2 regions of the Pseudarthrobacter sp. NS4 genome follow, and region 1 is predicted to be linked to the other one. Evidence: riboswitches for the same ligand, from Rfam matches in the RefSeq annotation. Region 1 holds a riboswitch; the other holds the start of a gene.
What was found. A riboswitch is a leader RNA that binds a small molecule or an ion and turns the genes downstream of it on or off. The one in region 1 is predicted to bind S-adenosylmethionine.
Positions count from the first base shown of each region.

Region 2: it holds a riboswitch for S-adenosylmethionine, as region 1 does, so the genes downstream of both, NXY83_RS12925 (aminotransferase class V-fold PLP-dependent enzyme) here and NXY83_RS03550 (cobalamin-independent methionine synthase II family protein) in region 1, are expected to answer to the same signal.

Region 1 is NZ_CP103288.1:741,619-745,382, forward strand. Features, by position in the region: gene NXY83_RS03545 (uracil-DNA glycosylase) at 1-413, opposite strand, end outside; gene NXY83_RS03550 (cobalamin-independent methionine synthase II family protein) at 628-1,836, opposite strand; SAM riboswitch class I at 1,849-1,953, opposite strand; gene NXY83_RS03555 (M14 family zinc carboxypeptidase) at 2,173-3,237, shown strand; gene NXY83_RS03560 (adenylosuccinate synthase) at 3,481-3,764, shown strand, end outside.
Region 2 is NZ_CP103288.1:2,739,414-2,743,177, forward strand. Features, by position in the region: gene aroA (3-phosphoshikimate 1-carboxyvinyltransferase) at 1-345, shown strand, start outside; gene rsgA (ribosome small subunit-dependent GTPase A) at 329-1,444, shown strand; gene hisN (histidinol-phosphatase) at 1,493-2,305, shown strand; SAM riboswitch class IV at 2,467-2,580, shown strand; gene NXY83_RS12925 (aminotransferase class V-fold PLP-dependent enzyme) at 2,619-3,764, shown strand, end outside.

The DNA.
Region 1 (3,764 bases):
ACGGAGGCGCGGGGGACCAGCGCCAGGAACTTAAGCAACGGCTTGAGGCCAGCCTGGATCTGGTCCGGGGTGAACTTCCCGTTGACGTCGCCCGGGACGTGCCACGGGTGCACGTTCCACGGCATCACAAACTCGGGGCGCAGGCCCAGCTTCCACTGGATACCGAGCATCCGGGTGGCTGCGTCGTGGTCCCCGGCAGTGATGAAGCCGGATTTGTCGGCCTCGCCGATGTTTGAGTACAGGCTGATGATGCGGCACTCGTCCACATCATGCATGGGGTCGACGTAGGGCACCACCGTGCCGGGCTTGGCGTCCTGCAGGGAATCGCACAGTTCGTTGACGGCGGCGACGTTGGGTTCGTATCGGCGGCTCAGGAGCTGCTCATGGAAAGATTCGGGTGCCAGGGCTGTCATGTAGTGCTTGATCTCCTGCGGGGATTGGCGATGCTGCCGCCGGCAGATGCAGGCGCACGAAAGCGAAACACATCAGCGGCGGTTGAAATGGGGTGGGCCGATTCCGGGTCAGCCTGTATCAGTTTAGCAAGCCCCGCGAAACGAAACGCCGGTCCCGTGCACCCAATCGAAGTGGGGCAGGGACCGGCGGGTTTTTTCGGCAACGGGCAGGGCGCTACCAGAGGCGCTTTGTGGCCCGGCGGGCGCCTTCGCCCAGTGCTTCCAGCTTGGCGATGGCGATCTGCGGGTGGACGCGCCCGCCCAGGCCGCAGTCCGTGGAGGCAATGACGTTCTCGCGGCCCACTACCTCCGCGAAACGGACGATGCGGTCCGCCACCAGGTCCGGGTGCTCCACCACATTGGTGGCGTGGGAAACGACGCCCGGGATGATGACCTTGCCCTCGGGGAGCCTGGTGTCTTCCCAGACCCGCCACTCATGTTCGTGGCGGACGTTTGCCGCTTCAAAGGAATACCCGCCGGCGTTGACCTGCAGGACCGATTCAACAATGTCCCCGAACGGGATGTCAGTGGTGTGCGGTCCATGCCAGGATCCCCAGCAGACGTGCAGGCGGATCTGTTCCTGAGGCAGGTCCCGCAAGGCCCAGTTTGTTGCCTCAACCCGCAGTTGGATGAACCTGAGGTAGTCCTCCAGGGACGGCTCAGGATTAATCTGGTCCCAGCTTTCAGCGAGTGAGGGGTCGTCGAGCTGAACCGTCAAACCGGCGTCGATGATGGCCTTGTACTCCTCCCGCATGACGTCAGCACACGCGTAGAGCAGTTCCTCATCGGACTTGTAGTACTCATTGGCGACCCGGGCACAGGAACCAGGCGAAAGGGACGCCACAAAGCCCTCCGTAAGTCCGGCGGCTGCCAGGCCCTTCTTGAGGTTGGAGATGTCCGAGGCCACCAGGTCCTGCCCCGTATAGGTGAGGGGACCCGTGATCTTGGGCTGGGTAACGCTCTTGCGGTGTGCCAGGATCCCGGACGACGGATCGGTATAGGCGTCATTGAACGCCAGCCGGTCCCGTCGGTCCGGGAACGAGGTGAGCACGATATGCCCGGGGGAAGACCGATGGACTGTGGCATCCTTCCAGCGGTCCACGTCAGTGGGCTCCAGACCCCCCAGCCGGGCGAAGGAGTAGTTCCACCACGCGCCGTAGTCGACCGAATTGGACATGCTGTGCCCGTATTCGCCGTCGTTCGGAATATCCACTCCGAGGTCCTTCTGCCGCTTGACGACATCGGCAACTGAAGCTTCGAGAAGTTCCAGGAACGCAGGCGTGATGCCTTCTGATTCCTTAGCGGCATTGGCGGCGATCAGTTCCGGGGTGCGGGGCAAAGAACCGGCGTGGGTGACGCGGATATGGTCAGTGTTGAGGGACATGCTGGAATTTCCTTTCCATCGGTCCTGGCAGTAGCACCGTCACAGGCAGGATACCTGCTGAATGTGGGGTTGCTGCGGCTTCAACGATCCAGGTCTCTCAGCCGCTCCGGATGGGTACTCACACTTAAATCCAGCACGGGGGGCGGTGGCAAATTCGCTTCGCTTTGTGTCGCGCCCGGTGGGCCGGACGGCAGACTTTCGATTCGTAATAACTGGCTGCATATTCCTGTCATGTCCATTGACAGTATTTGTCCACGTTGGTTGGCTGATGTCACAGCCGCAATGGGGGACATGGCGGCTGGTGGCAAACCAACGCACTCGGAAGAGGTAAAGCACGTGAGAAAATCCCTGGCAACTTTCAGAACTGTGGCCGTGTCCGGAGTCCTGGCACTGGCAGTCGTGGCAGGACCTGCCCCGCTGGCCAAGGCCGTTGGTGAAGGCCCCAACTATGACGGGAACGGCCAGATCACGACCTCGAAGCTGGCCACCTATGACCAGATGGTTTCCTTCTTGAAGGACCAGGACGCCCGCCAGTCCGCCATGGAACTCGAGGTCATCGGACAGACGGTCAAGGGACGCGACATCCACTTGGTCAAGTACATTTCGGACCCGGCCAAGCCGACCATCCTGTACCTGACGCAGCAGCACGGCAACGAGCAGCTCACCACCGAGGGCGCCCTGGAATTCGTGAAGCACCTGGGGCCGGGTAAGTCCGCCGACATCCTGGATGGCGTGAACATCCTGATTGTGCCCATGCTCAACGCGGATGGTGCCATGGGGGACGTGAACTTCCCGCTCGACGGCTATCTGGCCAAGGGTGACCGCCACATGACCCGCTACAACGCGGAGGAGGTGGACTTGAACCGCGACCACGTGGCCAAGATCCAGCCGGAAACCCAGGCATTGCACAACAACGTGATGCGCAAGTACAAGATCGACTACATGATCGACCTGCACCATCAGGGCACCCGCAGTGAACGCCACGGAAAGCTGGTGTCCGGCTCCATCCTGTACCCCACGACGCCGAACGCCGATCCTGCTGTGGTGGAGAAGTCCAAGCAGCTGGGCGCGGTGGTGTTCCACAACGTGGACTCCACCGGCTGGGGACACCTGGGCAAGTACGCGGGCGGCAGCGCCGAAACCATCAGCCGCAACGGCATCGCCGTCGAGTACGGGATCGCAACGCTGCTGTTTGAAATGCGCGGCATGTCCGACCACTACCTGGACGGTTACGCCCTGGGCCTCCGGAGCAACGGGTACCTGATCAAGCAGACGGTCACCACGCTCACCGCTACCGCCGCCGCCATTGCAGACGGATCAATCGCCGCCGCTGACACCTCCTTCTGGGACAGCCTCGCCACCCAGACCTCCCGGCCGGGTGAGGAAGCCGACGACGAGTAGCACCACCGCTGACAGTCCGCCGCGGTCCTTTACCCTGCAAGAAGGACCGCGGCGGTCCAGCGAGTGGATAAAGTCGCCCATCGGCTAAACTTGGGTGGTAAGAGCCCCGGAACTCTTGCGTCGCTGTGCTGCCCCGCGGACCAGCGAAGGCCGGTCCATTCGGGGCATTCTCATGAACGGCGCTTCGCCGGCCAGCCACTTTGTGGCCGGACCGGGCAGCCCGAACGAATGGGGGAGGATCCCATGCCAGCAATTGTGATCGTAGGAGCCCAATGGGGCGACGAAGGAAAAGGCAAGGCCACTGACCTTCTGGGTGGCCGCGTCGACTACGTTGTCAAACCCAACGGCGGCAACAACGCCGGGCACACCGTCGTCGTAGGCGGTGAAAAGTACGAACTCAAGCTGCTGCCGGCAGGCATTCTCAGCCCCAACGCGGTCCCCATTATCGGCAACGGCTGCGTTGTTAACCTGGAAGCACTCTTCCAGGAGATCGAAGGCCTCCAGGCCCGCGGCGCCGACACCTCCAA
Region 2 (3,764 bases), 2.0 Mb from region 1:
GGCATTGCCCATCTGCGTGGACATGAGACGGACCGGCTGGCCGCCCTCGTAACGGAAATCAACCGCCTTGGCGGGGATGCTGAGGAGACCAGCGACGGCCTCGTCATCCGCCCGGCCCGGCTGCACGCCGGCGTCGTGCACAGCTACGCCGACCACCGCATGGCCACCGCAGGAGCTATTCTCGGCCTGGCTGTCGACGGGGTCCAGGTGGAGGACATTGCCACCACTGCCAAGACCATGCCCGACTTTCCCCAGCTGTGGGCGGACATGCTCGCCCAGGGCGCCGCATCCGAGGAGGAGGCCGACGGCGGGGCGGAAGGTTCCAGCGGTGGCGCGGCGCACTGACTCCTGGGACGAGTCGGACGTCCGGATCCGGCCGAGCAAGAAGGGATCCCGGCCCCGCACGAAGGACCGGCCCAGCCACGATGACGCAGTAACCGGACGCATCATCACCGTTGACCGGGGCCGCTATACCGCTGTGGTGGGCGAGGACTCGGGCAATGAACGCACAGTTATTGCCGCCAGGGCCCGTGAGCTGCGGCGCAACCCCGTGGTGGCCGGCGATTTCGTTTCACTCGTGGGGGACGTTTCCGGTGACCCCGATACCCTGGCCCGGCTGGTGAAGATCCAGGACCGGAAGACCCTCCTGCGGCGAAGCGCCGATGACACCGATCCTGTGGAGCGGGCCGTGGTGGCTAACGCGGACCAGCTGGTCATTGTGGTAGCGGCCGCCAACCCGGAGCCCCGCACCGGGTTCATCGACCGGGCACTGGTGGCAGCGTATGACGCCGGCATCGAGCCGATCCTGCTGGTCACCAAAGCGGACGTCAAGGATCCCGCGGAGCTCCTGTCGAACTACACGCATCTGGACTTCCCGGTGATTATCAGCCGGACCGCGGACGTCAAGGCCTCCGGCATCGACGCCCGTTCCGACGACGGACTGTCCGCCCGGCTGGACAGCACAGCGGTAGCTGAGCTCCGGGGTTACCTGGACGGGAAGGTCACTGTGATGCTGGGGCACTCAGGCGTCGGGAAGTCCACCATGGTCAACGCACTCACCGGGGCGGAACGCGCCACCGGCGGAGTGAATGCGGTGACCGGGCGTGGCCGCCACACGTCGTCGTCAGCCCTGGCGCTGCGTCTGGCGGACGCCCCGCCCGGCAGTTGGATCATCGATACGCCGGGCATCCGTTCCTTCGGCCTGGCGCACGTGGATCCCGACAGGATTCTGAGGTCGTTCCCGGACCTTTCCCCGGGAACTGACGATTGTGAACGCGGCTGCAAGCACACCGCCTCGGCTGTGCACTGCGGGCTCGATGCATGGGTGGCCGGCGGGCATGCAGGCCCCACCGGTGAAGCCCGGCTGGCATCCCTGCGCCGGCTCCTGGGAACGGATCCCCGGATGGAAGCACAGGAGACCAAGGAGCTCGGCAGCGTCAACTGACAAAGCCGATCTCCCAGCAGAAGCGCCTGCAGACGGTAGTTTGGAACCATGATCCAACCCGCTTCGAGCTACAACGATGACCTGCGCCTGGCCCATGTCCTGGCCGACTCCGTGGATGACCAGACCATGAGCCGCTTCAAGGCCCTGGACCTCCATGTGGAGACCAAGCCTGACCTGACGCCGGTCACCGATGCGGACAAAGCCGCCGAAGAAGCCATCCGCGGCCAGCTCTCCCGTTCCCGGCCACGCGATGCGGTTCTCGGCGAGGAGTTCGGCAGCACAGGCCACGGCTCGCGCCGGTGGATCATCGATCCCATTGACGGGACCAAGAATTTTGTGCGCGGCGTCCCCGTCTGGGCCACCCTCATAGCCCTAGTTGATGAGGGCGAGCCAGTGGTCGGCGTCGTGAGCGCTCCCGCCCTGGGCAAGCGCTGGTGGGCGGCCAAGGGCATGGGCGCCTACATGGGCCGTTCCCTTGCCGCGGCTACCCGGCTCCGGGTGTCCGACGTCTCCAGCCTGTCCGACGCCTCCCTGTCCTATTCCAGCCTGGGCGGGTGGAAGGAACGCGGGAACCTGGACGAGTTCCTTGGTCTTACCGAGGACGTGTGGCGGACCCGTGCTTTCGGTGACTTCTGGTCCTACTGCATGGTGGCTGAAGGCTCGGTGGACATTGCCTGCGAACCCGAACTCAATCTGTACGACATGGCCGCACTGGTGCCGATTGTGGTGGAGGCGGGCGGCCGCTTCACATCCCTTGAGGGCGAGGACGGCCCGTTCGGCGGCAACGCACTGGCCACCAACTCCATCCTGCACTCGGAGGTGCTGCAGCGGTTGAACCCGTACCTGGACGACCTGCTGTAACCATTTGAAAGACCGAAGAATCGACGGCGGACCCTCCGAAAGGAGGCGTCCGCCGTCGTTTTCTTCGGCCGACTGGCCGGTTTCCCGCCGTGGCGTAACAAAACCCTTAACAATTGCCCCGGCTTCAAACCTGGCCACCGCATGTTCTACGCTCTTAACCAGGTCACGAGTGCCAGCGCAAAACCCCGGTTTGCTGGCCGGCAACCCTCCTTTCGCGGCGGGGTGCCCCGGGTGACGACCAGGCCGGTCCGGAGTGGATGCGGCAAGCGCGGATTCCCTGTATGCCGGAGTCCTGTCCTGAAGTGAGGTCTCTGTGACAACTGCCACCGTCTCCCCCAACGCCGCCATTCCCGCCGCAACGTCTGCCGCTTTTGACGAGCGCCAGGCAGTCGCCGGCCGTCCCCTTGCCGCCGTCACCGGAGCGGAAATCCAGGCGCCCCTGATCAGCGGCGGCCACGTCCGGTACGCGAACCTCGACTACGGCGCATCGGCCCCTGCGCTGTCAGTGGTGTCCGCCTACCTCAATGAGGTCCTGCCGTACTACGCCAGTGTCCACCGCGGCGCCGGCTACGCATCGCAAATCAGCACATCCGTCTATGAGAATGCCCGCAGCATTGTCCGGGACTTCGTGGGCGGCCGCCCTGACGACTCCGTCATCTTCACCCGGAACACCACGGATTCCCTCAACCTGCTGGCCGGCTGCCTCCCCGCCACCGACGGACGCCCGGCCGGCGACGTCCTGTACCTGGACATCGAGCACCATGCCAACCTGCTGCCTTGGCAGGGCGTTCCCCACCGCAGCATCATTGCCGCCGACACCATTGCCGGAACCATCGAGTCAGTGCGCGCCGAACTGGAGCAGGGCGGCGTAAGCCTGCTGGCCATCACCGGCGCCTCCAACGTCACCGGCGAGATCCTTCCGGTCCGGGCACTTGCCACGCTCGCACACCAACACGGCGCACGGATCGTGGTGGATGCAGCCCAGCTTGCCCCGCACCGCCGCGTGGACATCAGCGCAGACGACGTCGACTACATCGCCTTCTCAGGACACAAGCTCTACGCGCCGTTCGGCGCAGGCGTCCTGGTGGGCCGCCCGGACTGGCTCGACGCCGGTACCCCCCACCTTGCCGGCGGCGGCGCCGTCAAGGAAGCGAGGCTCGACGGCGTCAGCTGGGCCACCGGCCCGGCCCGCCATGAGGGCGGGTCCCCCAATGTACTGGGTGCCGCAACCCTTGCGCGCGCCACCCAGGTGATCGCGGGGTTGGACCAGGGCCGCTGGCATGCACACGAGTCCGCCATCCGTTCCTTCCTGGTGGAGGGCCTGCAGGAGATCGACGGTGTAACGGTCCACCAGATCTTCAAGGACACCAATGCGGACACCGACACCATCGGCGTGGTCAACTTTTCCGTCGAGGGCTACGACGCCGGGCTGGTTGCGGCGTACCTGTCGGCCGAGCAT